DNA from 3 places in the Streptomyces sp. NPDC001544 genome. Region 2 is predicted to be linked to each of the others. Evidence: riboswitches for the same ligand, from Rfam matches in the RefSeq annotation. Region 2 holds a riboswitch; each other region holds the start of a gene.
What was found. Region 2 has a riboswitch for thiamine pyrophosphate ahead of ACFY0F_RS21535 (thiamine ABC transporter substrate binding subunit). Riboswitches for the same ligand answer to the same signal wherever they lie in the genome.
Positions count from the first base shown of each region.

Region 1: another riboswitch for thiamine pyrophosphate. It lies ahead of thiO (glycine oxidase ThiO); the one in region 2 lies ahead of ACFY0F_RS21535 (thiamine ABC transporter substrate binding subunit).
Region 3: another riboswitch for thiamine pyrophosphate. It lies ahead of thiC (phosphomethylpyrimidine synthase ThiC); the one in region 2 lies ahead of ACFY0F_RS21535 (thiamine ABC transporter substrate binding subunit).

Region 1 covers NZ_JBIAVN010000001.1:903,706-908,522, forward strand. The annotation lists gene ACFY0F_RS04130 (thiazole synthase) at 1-440, opposite strand, end outside; gene thiS (sulfur carrier protein ThiS) at 443-643, opposite strand; gene thiO (glycine oxidase ThiO) at 640-1,800, opposite strand; TPP riboswitch at 1,798-1,909, opposite strand; gene ACFY0F_RS04145 (hypothetical protein) at 1,962-2,312, shown strand; gene ACFY0F_RS04150 (NAD(P)/FAD-dependent oxidoreductase) at 2,345-3,583, shown strand; gene ACFY0F_RS04155 (Rv2175c family DNA-binding protein) at 3,661-4,026, shown strand; gene thiE (thiamine phosphate synthase) at 4,156-4,817, shown strand, end outside.
Region 2 covers NZ_JBIAVN010000008.1:97,173-101,989, reverse strand. The annotation lists gene ACFY0F_RS21545 (FAD-dependent oxidoreductase) at 1-345, opposite strand, end outside; gene rlmN (23S rRNA (adenine(2503)-C(2))-methyltransferase RlmN) at 663-1,769, shown strand; TPP riboswitch at 1,792-1,899, shown strand; gene ACFY0F_RS21535 (thiamine ABC transporter substrate binding subunit) at 1,970-3,052, shown strand; gene ACFY0F_RS21530 (ABC transporter permease) at 3,097-4,698, shown strand; gene ACFY0F_RS21525 (ABC transporter ATP-binding protein) at 4,698-4,817, shown strand, end outside.
Region 3 covers NZ_JBIAVN010000004.1:12,601-17,417, forward strand. The annotation lists gene ACFY0F_RS12845 (hypothetical protein) at 1-836, shown strand, start outside; gene thiC (phosphomethylpyrimidine synthase ThiC) at 1,263-3,065, opposite strand; TPP riboswitch at 3,058-3,245, opposite strand; gene ACFY0F_RS12855 (YibE/F family protein) at 3,318-4,685, shown strand; gene ACFY0F_RS12860 (SsgA family sporulation/cell division regulator) at 4,774-4,817, opposite strand, start outside.

The DNA of each region.
Region 1 (4,817 bases), on a different contig from region 2:
CCGACGTCCTCCAGCTTCCGCGCCAGCACGGGATCGTCATTGGTGTACGGCAGCACCGTGAAGCCGTCGTCGACCAGCGTCTCCGCCGCGTCCAGCAGCTCGACGGGATCCGGCAGCAGCGTGCGCTCGTCGGCGATGACCTCCAGCTTCACCAGGGAGGTGCCCAGCGCTTCCCGGGCCAGCCGGGCGGTGAGTACGGCCTCCCCGGCGGTGAAGCACCCCGCGGTGTTCGGCAGCACCCGGATGCCGAGCCGCTCCAGCACCGACAGCACCGACCCGTGCACGCCGGGATCCACCCGCCGCATCGCCACGGTCGTCAGCTCCGTGCCGGAGGCGACCAGCGCCCGCTCCAGCACCTCGAGGCTGGGCGCACCGCCCGTACCCATGATCAGACGGGACGTGAAGGACGTACCGCCGATGACGAAGGGATCGTCTGCCATGGTCAGCCTCCCTGCACGGCGGTCAGGACTTCGACGCGGTCGCCCTCGGCCAGGGCCGTGGCCGGCCACTGCGCGCGCGGGACGACGGTTTCGTTCAGCGCGGCGGCCACTCCGCGCGGCGCCGCCGTGAGGGACTTCACCAGGGTGTCGAGAGCGGTACCCGGGGCGACCTCCCGGCGCACCCCGTTGACGGAGATGTTCATGCGGGCTGCTCCATGAGTGCCGTGCTGAAGCGTTTCGGGGTGAACGGGCGCGCCTCCTCGGGCAGTTCGCCGGTGGTCAGGGCCTGCGCCAGGGCGTCGCCGGTGACCGGGGTGAGCAGCACGCCGTTGCGGTGGTGTCCGGTGGCCAGCAGCAGCCCGTCCAGACCGGTCGGGCCGAGCAGCGGCGCGTTGTCGGGGGAGCCGGGACGCAGTCCGGCCCGGGTCTCGGTGAGCGGCAGTTCGGTGATGCCGGGCACCAACTCGTGCGCGTCGCGCAGCAACTGGTACACCCCGCCGGCGGTCACCGTCGTGTCCCAGCCCACTTCCTCGCTGGTCGCCCCGACGACCAGCTCGCCGTTCTCCCGGGGCACCAGGTACACCTGGCTGCCGCGCACCACGGCCCGTACGGTCCGGCTCAGGAACGGCGCGTACCGCTCGGGCACGGTCAGCCGCACCACCTGCCCCTTCACCGGCCGTACCGGCGGCAGCAGGTCACCCGGCAGGCCTGCGAGCCGCCCGCTGAGGCTGCCCGCCGCGAGCACCACCTGGCCCGCGCCCAGCTCGTCGCCGTCCGAGGTGGTGACACCGGCCGCCCGGTCCCGTACGACGTCGAAGCGCTCGGCCCACCGCCGGTGGAAGACCACCCCGGTCCGCTCGCACGCGGCGACCAGCGCGGCCGCCAGCCGACGCGGGTCGATCTGGTGGTCGCGGTCCACCCGCAGCCCGCCGCGAACGCCCGGCGCGAGCAGCGGCTCCAGGCGCCGGCACTCCCGGCCGGACAGCCACTGCGACCCCAGTCCCGAGCGCTGCTGCAGGGCGTGCAGTTCGCGCAGGTGGGCGCGGTCGTCGGCATCCAGTGCGACGGCCAGCGTGCCGCATCTGCGGTAGCCGAGGTCCAGGCCGGTGAGGTCGGTCAGCTCGGCCGCGAAGTCCGGATAGCGGCGGGCCGAGGCCAGGTTCAGGCCGAGCAGTGTCTGCTCGCCGTGGTGCAGTTCCGTGACGGCGGCCAGCATCCCCGCCGCCACCTGCGCGGCCCCGCCGCCCGGCTCCGGGTCCACCACGGCCGTGGCCAGTCCGCGTTGCGCGGCGCGCCAGGCCGTGACCAGTCCGATGATCCCGCCCCCGATGACGAGGACGTCCGACGTACGTGACGACATGGGCGTCGAGCCCCTCCCTTCGCCGGCATGACCCGGATCAGGTTCGTACGGTCGGAGGCCGCCAGCCTCCCTCTCAGCCCGGTGCGTCCGGGCTCCCGCGAGTGCTTTACGGTGGCCACCCTAGCCCGCAGGGCACCCGACTCGTAAGGAGGCCTCCGTCCATGGCCCGTTCACTCGACGGCCTCGTCCTCGCGCCCGTCGCCGACCAGGCCCCCGGTCAGGTGGGCACGCGCACCCGCTTCTCCTACCACGAGAAGAACGGCGAGATCTGGGCCGAGTACGCGGGTGGAGACGTCGTACGCGGGTACCTGGTGGGCACCCGCGAGGGCGACCGGCTGGACTTCAGGTACGTGCAGCTCAAACGGGACGGAACCACCTCCTCCGGACACTGCGGGTCGACCGTGGCCGAGTTGCCCGACGGACGGGTACGGCTGGAGGAGACCTGGGAATGGGAGTCGCAGTCGGGAGCAGGGACGAGCGTTGTGGAGCAGGTCACTGAGCACGCCCCCTGACTGACGCACAGTCAGTTGACTATGGTGATCGAGTGAGCGAGCAGACGCGGGAGACGCGGGAACAGGGCACGTCACAGGCGCGGCGAGTGGTCGTGGTCGGCGCGGGCATGGCCGGGGTGCAGACCGCGGTCGCCCTGCGCGAACAGGGGCTGAAGGGCACCGTGACGCTGATCGGCGCCGAACCCCACCAGCCGTACGACCGGCCCCCGCTGTCCAAGGCCGTGCTGCTCGGCAAGGCCGAGGGTTCCGCCTTCGACGTGGACTTCGAGGCGCTCGGCATCGAACTCCGCCTCGGTCGCGAGGCGTTGGGCGTGCGCCCCGCCGACCACGAGCTGGACACCGAGGCCGGGCCCGTGCCGTACGACGTCCTGGTGCTGGCCACCGGCGCCGAACCGGTCCGGCTGCCCGGCGCGGAGGGCGTGCCCGGCGTGCACCTGCTGCGCACCCTCGACGACGCCGAGCGGCTGCGGCCGGTGCTCGCCCGGCAGCACGACATCGTGGTCGTCGGCGCCGGCTGGATCGGCGCCGAGTTCGCCACGGCGGCCCGTGAGGCGGGGTGCGCGGTGACGGTCGTGGAGGCGGCGGACCGCCCGCTCGCCGGCGCGCTCCCGGCCGAGGTGGCGGCGCCGATGGCGTCCTGGTACGCCGACAGCGGCGCGGTGCTGCGCACGCGCGCGCGCGTGGAGCGCGTCGAGCCGGGCGCGGTGGTGCTCGACGACGGCTCGCGGCTGCCCGCGGGCGCCGTCGTCGTCGGCATCGGCGCCCGTCCCGCCACGGCGTGGCTGGCCGGCTCCGGCATCGAGCTCGGCACGCACCAGGAGGTGGTGACCGACGAACACCTGCGGACCTCGGCCCCCGACGTGTACGCGGTCGGCGACTGCGCCTCCTTCCCCTCCCGCCGGTACGGGGAGCGGCTGCTCGTCCACCACTGGGACAACGCCCTCCAGGGCCCTCGCACGGTCGCCGCGAACATCATCGGCGAGACCCCCGCGGCCTACGACCCCGTGCCCTACTTCTGGTCCGAGCAGTTCGGTCGCTTCGTCCAGTACGCCGGTCACCACGGCGCCGCCGACCGCACCCTCTGGCGGGGCGACCCCGCCGGCCCGGCCTGGACGGTCTGCTGGCTGAAGGAGGACCGGCTGGTGGCCCTGCTCGCCGTCGGGCGCCCCCGGGACCTGGCCCAGGGCCGGCGCCTGATCGAGGCGGGCGCACCCCTGCACCCCGAGGCGCTGACCGACCCGGCCAGGCCCCTGAAGGACGCCACGGCATAGCGCCGCGACCTGCCGCGTCACCCCGGGTGGACCCGCCCGGCTTCCGACTGTCAGTGGCAGATGGCAGGCTTGTTCCCGTGACCGAGATTGACGCGAAGATCGATGCGCTCGTCCCCGCCTGGCTGACCCTCCCCGACATCGCCGAACAGCTCGGCGTCGAGGTGACACGTGTGCGGCAGCTGGTCAAGGAGGGCCAGCTCATCGCCGTACGCCGTGGTGAGAACCGGGCGCTGCACGTCCCCGCCGCCTTCATCGACGGGGACAAGGTCGTCAAGGGCCTGTCCGGCACCTTGACGCTCCTCAGGGACGACGGCTTCACGGATGAAGAGATGCTGGAGTGGCTCTTCACCCCCGACCCGAGCCTGCCCGGCACCCCCGCGCAGGCACTGAGCGAGAATCGCGGCACGGAGGTGAAGCGCCGCGCCCAGGCGCTCGCCGTCTGAACCAGATCATCCAGAAACGAACACCGTCCGGCGTACGGGCCGCGGCCGCCGGGGCCCGGCCACGGTGGGCCACGGCCCGTACGCCGCCGACAGCGCGCCCGCACCGCGCGACACCGGGGGGACCCACCCATGACCGATACAGCCGCCGGCGCCGCCGCGGGCACCGCACGCGAGCGCCTCGCCGACGCCCGGCTCTACCTGTGCACGGACGCCCGCAGACGGCAGGGCGACCTGGCCGAGTTCCTGGACGCGGTGCTGGCCGGCGGTGTCGACATCGTGCAGCTGCGGGACAAGGGCATGGAGGCGGCCGAGGAGCTGGAGCACCTGGCGGTCCTCGCCGACGCCTGCGCCCGGCACGGCAAGCTGCTGGCGGTCAACGACCGCGCGGACGTGGCCCACGCCGCCGCCGCGGACGTGCTCCACCTCGGCCAGGGCGACCTCCCGGTCCCCGCGGCCCGCGCCATCCTCGGCGCGGACGTCCTGATAGGCCGGTCCACGCACGCCGAGGCCGAGGCGGAGGCCGCCGCCGTGCAGGAGGGCGTGGACTACTTCTGCACGGGCCCGTGCTGGCCCACGCCCACCAAGCCCGGCCGCCACGCCCCCGGCCTGGACCTGGTCCGGCACACCGCCGCCCTGGGCGCCGACCGTCCCTGGTTCGCCATCGGCGGCATCGACCTCGGCAACCTCGACGAGGTCCTCGACGCGGGGGCCCGCCGGGTGGTGGTCGTCCGGGCGATCACCGACGCCCCGGACCCGGGAGCGGCGGCGGCGGAGTTCGCCAAGCGGCTGCG
Region 2 (4,817 bases):
CGCCAGCGAGTCGATGAGCAGGCGCCTGAGTTCGCCACGATCCACCTCAGGACGGGCTGAACCGGGGTCCGCGGGCATGTCGAACAGGATCGTGCCGTGACGGTCGACCACACGCTTGGCGTCCTCGCCCGGGCGGACCAGAGTGAGGAACTCGTCGTACAGACCAGCCGCGCGAAGCGCGACCTGTCCGGTCTCCTCGTGGATGTCGAGCAGGCCGCCCTGTGCACGGGTCGTCGCCGAAGCCTCACCCTCGTAGATCGTCGCGGCGACACCGTGAGCCTGAAGCACCCGGGCGAGCGTCAGCCCGCCCAGTCCCGCTCCGACGATGGCGATGGTCTTCTGCATGCTGCGCTCCCTGGGTAGCGCCGACACGCGTCGGCGATGGTCAGCGCCGTGAGCGGACGGGGTGTCCGGTCTCGGCAGGAGACGCTCACCGATCAGAACCATCTGCGTCGATGTATGTGCGACGCCCGGCGGGTGGACCCGCGAGACATCGTTTTTCGCGACCCCGCGACTATAGCCCGGCATCCGCCTCGCAGTGGCCGGGGCCGGGTCTGGGCCGTCCGAAGCCGACCAACGCTGACAGACAGCACCCACGGGTGACCGTCCCCACCCCGCTCCGGCCCGGGCCGCCGGAGTTGATCTGCGACACTGGAGGGGTTATGCCTGCACCCGGAGAACTCACTTTCGTCGCCCCGCGCGGAGCCAAGAAGCCGCCGCGGCATCTCGCCGACCTCACGCCTGCCGAGCGCAAGGACGTGGTGGCCGAGATCGGGGAGAAGCCGTTTCGTGCCAAGCAGCTCTCGCAGCACTACTTCGCGCGGTACGCGCACGACCCGGAGCAGTGGACCGACATCCCCGCCGGGTCGCGTGGCAAGCTGCGGGAGGCGCTGCTGCCGGAGTTGATGACGGTGGTGCGGCATCTGTCGACCGACCAGGGGACCACCCGCAAGACGCTGTGGCGGCTGTTCGACGGGACGCTCGTCGAGTCCGTGCTGATGCGGTATCCGGACCGGGTGACGATGTGCATCAGCTCGCAGGCGGGGTGCGGGATGAACTGCCCGTTCTGCGCGACCGGACAGGCGGGGCTCGACCGGAACCTGTCGACCGCCGAGATCGTCCACCAGATCGTCGACGGGATGCGCGCGCTCAGGGACGGCGAGGTCCCCGGTGGCCCGGCGCGGCTGTCCAACATCGTCTTCATGGGGATGGGGGAGCCGCTCGCCAACTACAAGCGGGTCGTCGGCGCCGTCCGGGCTCTCACCGACCCCGCGCCGGACGGGCTGGGACTGTCCCAGCGCGGTATCACCGTGTCCACCGTCGGGCTCGTCCCGGCGATCCACCGGTTCGCCGACGAGGGCTTCAAGTGCCGCCTCGCGATCTCGCTGCACGCGCCCGACGACGAACTGCGCGACACCCTCGTTCCCGTGAACACGCGCTGGAAGGTGCGGGAGGTGCTCGACGCCGGGTTCGAGTACGTCGAGAAGTCCGGCCGCCGGCTGTCCATCGAGTACGCGCTGATCCGGGACATCAACGACCAGGCCTGGCGCGGTGACCGGCTCGGGCGGCTGCTCAAGGGCAGGCCCGTGCACGTCAACCTCATCCCGCTGAACCCCACGCCCGGGTCGAAGTGGACCGCCTCCCGGCCGGAGGACGAGAGGGCGTTCGTGGAGGCCATCGCCGCGCATGGCGTGCCCGTCACCATCCGGGACACCCGGGGGCAGGAGATCGACGGGGCCTGTGGTCAGCTGGCGGCCACGGAGCGATAGGATCTGGCCACATCACATCTTCATATTCCGACAGGGGAGCGCCACAGCGCTGAGAGTGCGGCAGACGGGCCGCAGACCCTCTGAACCTCGCCCAGGTCATTCTGGGTAGGAAGTTCGGTCACCCACTCAAGCTGTTGTGCCCTGCCCGGACGTTCCGGGCGGGGCCGCGTTCTTCCTGGCCTACCCCAGGAGGACATCCAGTGCACCGCAAGACGTTCGTGGCCGCGGCCGCCGGGCTCGGCCTCGTGGCGCTGTCCGCTCTGACGGGGTGCGGGTCGTCCGGCGCCAAGGGGGCGGCGGACTCCAGGACCGTCACCCTCGTCAGCCACGACTCGTGGGCCGTGTCCAAGAGCGTGCTCGCGGACTTCGAGAAGAAGTCCGGGTACAAGGTCAAGGTCCTCAAGAGCGGCGACGCCGGACAGGCCGTCAACAAGGCCATCCTCACCAAGGACAACCCGCAGGGCGACGTCTTCTTCGGCGTGGACAACACCCTGCTCTCACGGGCCCTCGACAACGGGCTGTTCCAGTCCTACCGGGCCAAGGGACTGGACACGGTGGGCGCCGGATACCAGCTCGACAAGGGCAAGGACCGGGTCACGCCGGTCGACTACGGCGACATCTGCGTCAACTACGACAAGGCGTACTTCGCCCGGCACAAGCTGGCCCCGCCCCGGTCCTTCGCCGACCTGGCCAAGCCCGAGTACAAGAACCTCCTCGTCACCGAGAACGCCGCCACCTCCTCGCCCGGCCTCGGGTTCCTGCTCGGCAGCGCGGCGCAGTTCGGCGACCAGGGCTGGCAGGGCTACTGGAAGAAGCTCAAGGCGAACGGCGTCAAGGTCGTCGACGGCTGGGAGCAGGCCTACTACCAGGAGTTCTCCGGCTCCTCCGAAGGGAAGAAGGCCGGCGGCGACAGGCCGCTCGTCGTGTCGTACGCCTCCTCCCCGCCCGCCGAGGTGATCTACGCCAAGAAGCGGCCCAGCACCGCCCCGACCGGTGTGTCGACGGGCACCTGCTTCCGGCAGATCGAGTTCGCGGGACTGCTGAGCAACGCCAAGAACACCAAGGGCGGCAAGGCGTTCATCGACTTCCTGCTCTCCAAGGAGTTCCAGCAGGACATGCCGCTGAACATGTTCGTCTACCCGGTGGTGAAGGGCGCCGCCGTGCCCGCCGAGTTCACCGAGTACGGGCCGCCCGCCGCCGATCCCGAGACCATGGCCCCCGGCAAGATCGCGGCCAACCGTGACCAGTGGGTCAAGTCGTGGACGTCACTCGTACTGCGGTAGCACCCCGCAGAGGCGCGCGCGGGAACGCGGTGCGGCTCGGCCTCATGGCCGTGCCCGTCGCGTTCTTCGCCGTGTTCTTCGCCTGGCCCGTGGCCGCGATCGTCGCGCGCGGGCTGAAGGTGGACGGCGCCTGGCGGTTCGGGCGGATCGCGGACGTGGTCAGCCAGCCCGACATCCGGCACGTGCTGTGGTTCACCGTCTGGCAGGCGCTCGCCTCCACCGTGCTCACCCTGCTGCTCGCGCTGCCCGCCGCCTACGTCTTCGCCCGGCTCGACTTCCCCGGCAGGCAGGTGCTGCGGGCCGTGGTCACGGTGCCGTTCGTGCTGCCGACCGTCGTGGCCGGAGCCGCCTTCCTCGCGCTCGTCGGACACGGCGGGCTGCTCGACGACCTGTGGGGCGTGCGGCTGGACACCACCGTGTGGGCGATCCTGCTGGCCCACGTCTTCTTCAACTACGCCGTCGTCGTCCGCACGGTCGGCGGGCTGTGGGCGCAACTCGACCCACGGCAGGAGGAGGCCGCCCGGATGCTCGGCGCGTCGCCGCTGCGTGCCTGGCGGAAGGTCACACTGCCCGCCCTCGGGCCGGCCGTGGCCGCCGCCGCGCTGATGGTGTTCCTGTTCACCTTCACCTCCTTCGGCGTGGTGCAGATCCTCGGCGGGCCCGCCTACTCCACCGTCGAGGTCGAGATCTACCGGCAGACCTCCGAGATCTTCGACCTGTCCACGGCCGCGGTTCTGACGCTGGTGCAGTTCGTGGCGGTGGGCGCGATCCTCGCCGTGCACGCCTGGACGGTGCGGCGGCGGGAGACCGCCCTGCGCCTGGTGGACGCCTCGGTGACGGCGCGACGGCCGCGCGGCGTGGGCCAGTGGGCGCTGCTGGCCGGTGTCCTGGCCACCGTCGCCCTGCTCCTCGTCCTGCCGCTCGCCGTGCTCGTACGGCGCTCCCTCGACGCTCCCGGCCTCGGCTACTACCGGGCGCTGACGGACTCCGACGGCGGAACCTTCCTGGTGGCGCCGCTGAACGCCGTGTGGACCTCACTGGAGTACGCCGCCGCCGCCACCGCCATCGCCCTGGCCGTCGGCTCCCTGGCCGCCGCCGCGCTGGCCCGCCGGGACGCGGGGCGGATCGTGCGCGGCTTCGACGCGCTGCTGATGCTGCCGCTCGGCGTGTCCGCCGTGACCGTCGGCTTCGGTTTCCTCATCGCGCTGGACAGGCCGCCGCTGGACCTGCGCCAGTCCTGGATCCTGGTCCCGCTCGCGCAGGCACTGGTCGGCGCGCCCTTCGTCGTACGGACCATGCTGCCCGTGCTGCGGGCCGTGGACGGGCGGCTGCGGGAGGCGGCGGCCGTGCTCGGGGCGTCGCCCTGGCGGGTGTGGCGGGAGGTCGACCTGCCGATGGTGCGGCGGGCGCTGCTGATCGCGGCCGGGTTCGCCTTCGCGGTGTCGCTGGGGGAGTTCGGGGCGACCGTGTTCATCGCGCGGCCCGACAACCCGACGCTGCCCGTCGCGGTGGCGCGGCTGCTGTCCCGGCCCGGCGATCTCAACTACGGGCAGGCGATTGCCCTTTCCACGATTCTGATGCTGGTGTGCGCGACGGCCCTGCTGGTACTGGAGCGGCTGCGCACGGACCGGACGGGGGAGTTCTGATGCTGCTGAGCCTCGATGCCACGACCGTGCGCTTCGGCGGACGGGCCGTGCTCGACGCGGTCGGCCTGGACGTCGCCGAGCACGAGATCGTCTGCGTGCTCGGGCCCAGCGGCAGCGGG
Region 3 (4,817 bases), on a different contig from region 2:
TGAACGAGGACCGCCAGGAATACGAGCGGATCCTCGATGAGGCGCTGCGCTCCGCACCACACCGCCCGGAACTGGCCGCTGTCGGTCAGCGGCTCAACCCGGAACAGCTGCGCACCATGGCGCTCAACGCCTCGGCACTCATCACGGCGGCCGCGGCGACCGAGTACCAGCACTACGTGAAGGTCCGCGAGGAACTGCGACGGCCGGCCCCGGCCGCCGCGACCTCCGTCACCGCGCCCGAACCCGCGGAACCGGGCACGGACCCGATGACACTCGCCGCCTCCCTCGGCGAGGTCGCGGAGACCAACGGCGCGGGCGCCGTCGCCGTCGTAGCGGTCCTCACACCCGTCCTCGCCGGCACCGCCGCGGCGATCTTCCTGCTGGTCGGCTACATCCTGAGGATGCTCGACCCGGCACCGGCCTTCGCCCAGACCATGATCACCACGGGGTGGGTGTTCGGCGCCATGGCGGCCGCCGCGATCCTGGTCGCCGCCGTCGGGCTGCTGCTCACCGCTCTGCGCAACAACCCCTCGCTCGAGAGCGGACCCCACACCGAGGCGACCGAGGCGGTGGACCGGGCCAGGCAGGCCTGGCGCGAGGCGCTGCTGGAGCGCGGCATCGTGCCCTTCCTGCAGGAGGCGCTCGCCGACCCCGGCACAGCCGCGCTGCACCGCATGACCCCGCCGGCGCCGACCGGGCGCATGCCCCGGCTCGGCTACGACCGTCCGGGGTTCAGCAGTCCCGACGACGGCACCGCCCCGGGCTCGCGCCCGAGTTTCACCAGCCCGGACTACACGAGCCCGGAGTTCGGCGGCCCGGAGCACCAGCCGGAATGACCCCCGGCTTGCGCCCCCGGCGGGGGCGCAAGCCAGACGGGGCACGCCCGGGAGCTCCTTCAGCCGTGTGTGGAAATGACCGCTCCCGTGCCGCTTGTTCGTGTCCAGCACGAACGCCAGGAGTTCCAGCGCGTACTCCTGGGGCTCCAGTGAGAGTTCCTCCCGCATGCCTCGGCACGCCACGGCGTGCGGATCGGGTGCGCTGCGCCCCGAGGAGCCGATGTGGCGGGAAAGCCCTTCGTCGACGGATGAGTTCCACACCCCCGGAGCCATCCGCACCCGTTCACCGCGCCGGCTCACCACCAGCATGTCGTCGGCCGTGACCACCGCGACGTTGACGGCGAAGCTGCACTGCAGGAAGGCGGCGGTCCGTGCTCCCGGCCCGCTCCGGGGCGTTCGGTGGCACGGACCGCCCGTTGTCCGGGTTCAGTCCGCGATCGGCAGGTACACGCGGTTCCCGCTCGCCGCGAACTCCTTCGACTTCTGGAGCATCCCCTCAGCGACCTCCTCCGCCGACGCCCCCTCGGCCGCCGCACCGCCGAACCGCTCGGTGATGCTTTGGCTGATCTTCATGCTGCAGAACTTCGGACCGCACATGGAACAGAAGTGGGCCGTCTTGGCGGGCTCGGCCGGAAGCGTCTCGTCGTGGAACTCCCGTGCCGTGTCCGGATCCAGGGCGAGGTTGAACTGGTCCTCCCACCGGAACTCGAAGCGGGCGTCGGACAGCGCGTCGTCCCACTCCTGCGCGTCCGGATGGCCCTTGGCGAGGTCGGCTGCATGGGCGGCGATCTTGTAGGTGATGACGCCGGTCTTGACGTCGTCACGGTTGGGCAGGCCCAGGTGCTCCTTGGGCGTGACGTAGCAGAGCATCGCCGTGCCCCACCAGGCGATCATCGCGGCACCGATGCCGGAGGTGATGTGGTCGTACGCCGGTGCGACGTCCGTGGTCAGCGGGCCGAGCGTATAGAACGGAGCTTCATCGCAGATCTCCTGCTGAAGGTCGATGTTCTCCTTGATCTTGTGCATCGGGACGTGGCCCGGGCCCTCGATCATGGTCTGTACGTTGAAACGCTTGGCAACCCGGTTGAGTTCCCCGAGAGTTCGCAGTTCCGCGAACTGCGCCTCGTCATTGGCGTCCGCGATCGATCCCGGCCGGAGGCCGTCGCCCAGCGAGTATGTGACGTCGTAGGCGGCGAGGATCTCGCAGAGCTCCTCGAAGTTCTCGTACAGGAACGACTCCTTGTGGTGCGCCAGGCACCACGCCGCCATGATCGAGCCGCCGCGCGAGACGATCCCGGTCTTGCGGTTCGCGGTCAGCGGCACGTATGCCAGGCGCACACCGGCGTGGACGGTCATGTAGTCCACGCCTTGCTCGGCCTGTTCTATGACCGTGTCCTTGTAGATCTCCCAGGTCAGTTCCTCGGCGCGGCCGTCGACCTTCTCCAGCGCCTGATAGAGCGGCACCGTGCCGATCGGAACGGGGGAGTTGCGCAGCACCCATTCGCGCGTGGTGTGGATGTTGCGGCCGGTGGACAGGTCCATGACCGTGTCGGCACCCCAGCGGGTCGCCCAGGTCATCTTCTCGACCTCTTCCTCGATGGAGGAGGTCACCGCCGAGTTGCCGATGTTGGCGTTGACCTTCACCAGGAACCGCTTGCCGATGATCATCGGCTCTGTTTCCGGGTGGTTGACGTTCGCGGGCAGCACGGCCCGACCCGCCGCGATCTCCTCACGGACGACCTCTGGGGAAACGTTCTCCCTCAGGGCCACGAACTCCATTTCGGGTGTGATCTCGCCGCGACGGGCGTAGGCGAGCTGCGTGACCGCCTTGCTGTCGCGGCCCCTGCGCGGCTGGCGGGGCCGTCCGGGGAAGACCGCGTCGAGGTTGCGCAGGCCGCCCCGTGGCGAGGTGTGCTTGATCCCGTCGTCCTCGGGGCGGGCTGGACGGCCCGCGTACTCCTCGGTGTCGCCACGGGCGATGATCCAGTTCTCCCGCAGCGGCGGCAGGCCCCTGCGGACGTCGGTTTCGACGAGTGGATCGGTGTACGGGCCAGAGGTGTCGTACAACGTGACCGACTGCCCGTTGGTGAGGTGCACCTGACGGACCGGCACGCGCAGGTCGGGGCGTGATCCCTCGACATACCCCTTGTGCCAGCCGATGGACTTCCCGGCCTCCTGGTCGTCGGAGATCTGCGTGGAGGCAGGCGTGCGTGCGTCCTTGTTGGTCATGAGACCTACTCCCTACGCCGGCATTACCCGGTAACAGGTTCGGCGGTCGACGCAGCGGCTTCCGTCGTCGGTGTTTCTTGTGAAACATCACTTGGCTGAATGACGTTCCACGTGAAACATCGCAAAGACAGAGGTCAGCGCCCTCTCAGCCCGGTGCTCCGAGCTCCCGCGTGTGCAAAGGTGCCTCCACGCTAGCGTCATGTGTGGCGCGGTGAACAGTGCGTCTCGTGCCCTTCTTGCAATGATCGGGCGGTGACCACGACACACGACGAGTCTCGACATCCGCCGGGGCACACGCATGCGACCGGTGAGGGACGCGGGCACTCACACAGTCACAGCCATGGACCGGCCGCACCCGTCTCGAAGCATCTGCGCAAGGTCATCGCCGCCGTCCTGATCCCGTTCACCGCAGCGGTCGTGGTCGGGCTCGTGGTTCTGTGGCCCGGCGGTGCCCCGCCCCACAAGCGGACCGGGGTCGGCTTCGACCGGCAGACCCAGCAGGCCACGGTCACCAGGGTCGTCGAGGTCAGCTGCAAGTCGGTGAACGCTTCCGGCGGCACCGTGGCCGGAGACACCTCGACCGGCGGGGGCGGTTCGGCGCAGCAGGAGGCGGGCGGTACCTGCAAGAAGGCGACGGTCCGGGTCGACACCGGCAAGGACGAGGGCCGCACGTTCACCGAGATCGTGCAGCCGGACCAGTCGCGGCAGTTGCACGAGGGCGAGAAGGTCGTGACCGCCTACGAGCCTTCGGCTCCGAAGGATCTGCAGTACTCGGTCACCGACGTCAACCGGCGCATGCCGATGGCGCTGCTGGCGGGCATCTTCGCACTCGCCGTCGTGGTCGTCGGGCGGATGCGCGGTGTCATGGCACTGATCGCGCTGGCCATCAGTTTCCTGGTCCTCGACTTCTTCATCGTGCCCGCGATCCTGCAGGGGTCGGATCCGCTGACCGTGGCGGTGGTCGGCTCCAGCGCCATCATGCTGATCGCGCTGTACATGTGCCACGGCCTCTCGGCCCGGACGTCCGTGGCGGTCCTCGGCACGTTGATCTCGCTGTCGCTGATCGGCGTTCTCGGCAAGCTCTTCATCGGCTGGGCCGCGCTGACCGGCAACACCGATGACAGCACCGGCCTCATCCACGGCCTTTATCCGTCGATCGACATGAGCGGTCTTCTTCTCGCCGGTGTCATCATCGGGTCACTGGGTGTGCTGGACGATGTGACGGTGACGCAGACCTCGGCCGTGTGGGAGCTGCACGAGGCGAATCCGGCGATGGGGTGGCGTGGGCTGTACCGCGCGGGCATCCGCATCGGCCGCGATCACATCGCGTCCGTGGTCAACACGCTCGTGCTGGCCTACGCGGGTGCCGCGCTGCCGCTGTTGCTGTTGTTCTCCATCGCGCAGAGCAGCGTGGGCACGGTCGCCAACAGTGAGCTGGTGGCGGAGGAGATCGTGCGCACGCTGGTGGGCTCGATCGGCCTCGTGGCTTCAGTGCCGGTCACCACCGCCCTCGCGGCGCTGGTGGTGGCGGCAGACCGCCCGGTGCGGGGGACTGCGGCGGCCGCCGTCGCCCCGTCGGCTCCGGTGCGCGGCGGCCGGGGCCGACGCCGGAAGCGGTGAGCTCAACTGGCCGGCCTGGTACGGAGAAGCGTTACTGCTCCGTGCCGACGCGGCGCGCCGGAGTACCTGGCGCCCCGACCATGACGCTTCATCCGGCGCTCTGCTCCTCGGCGAGGATGCGGTCCAGGGCTT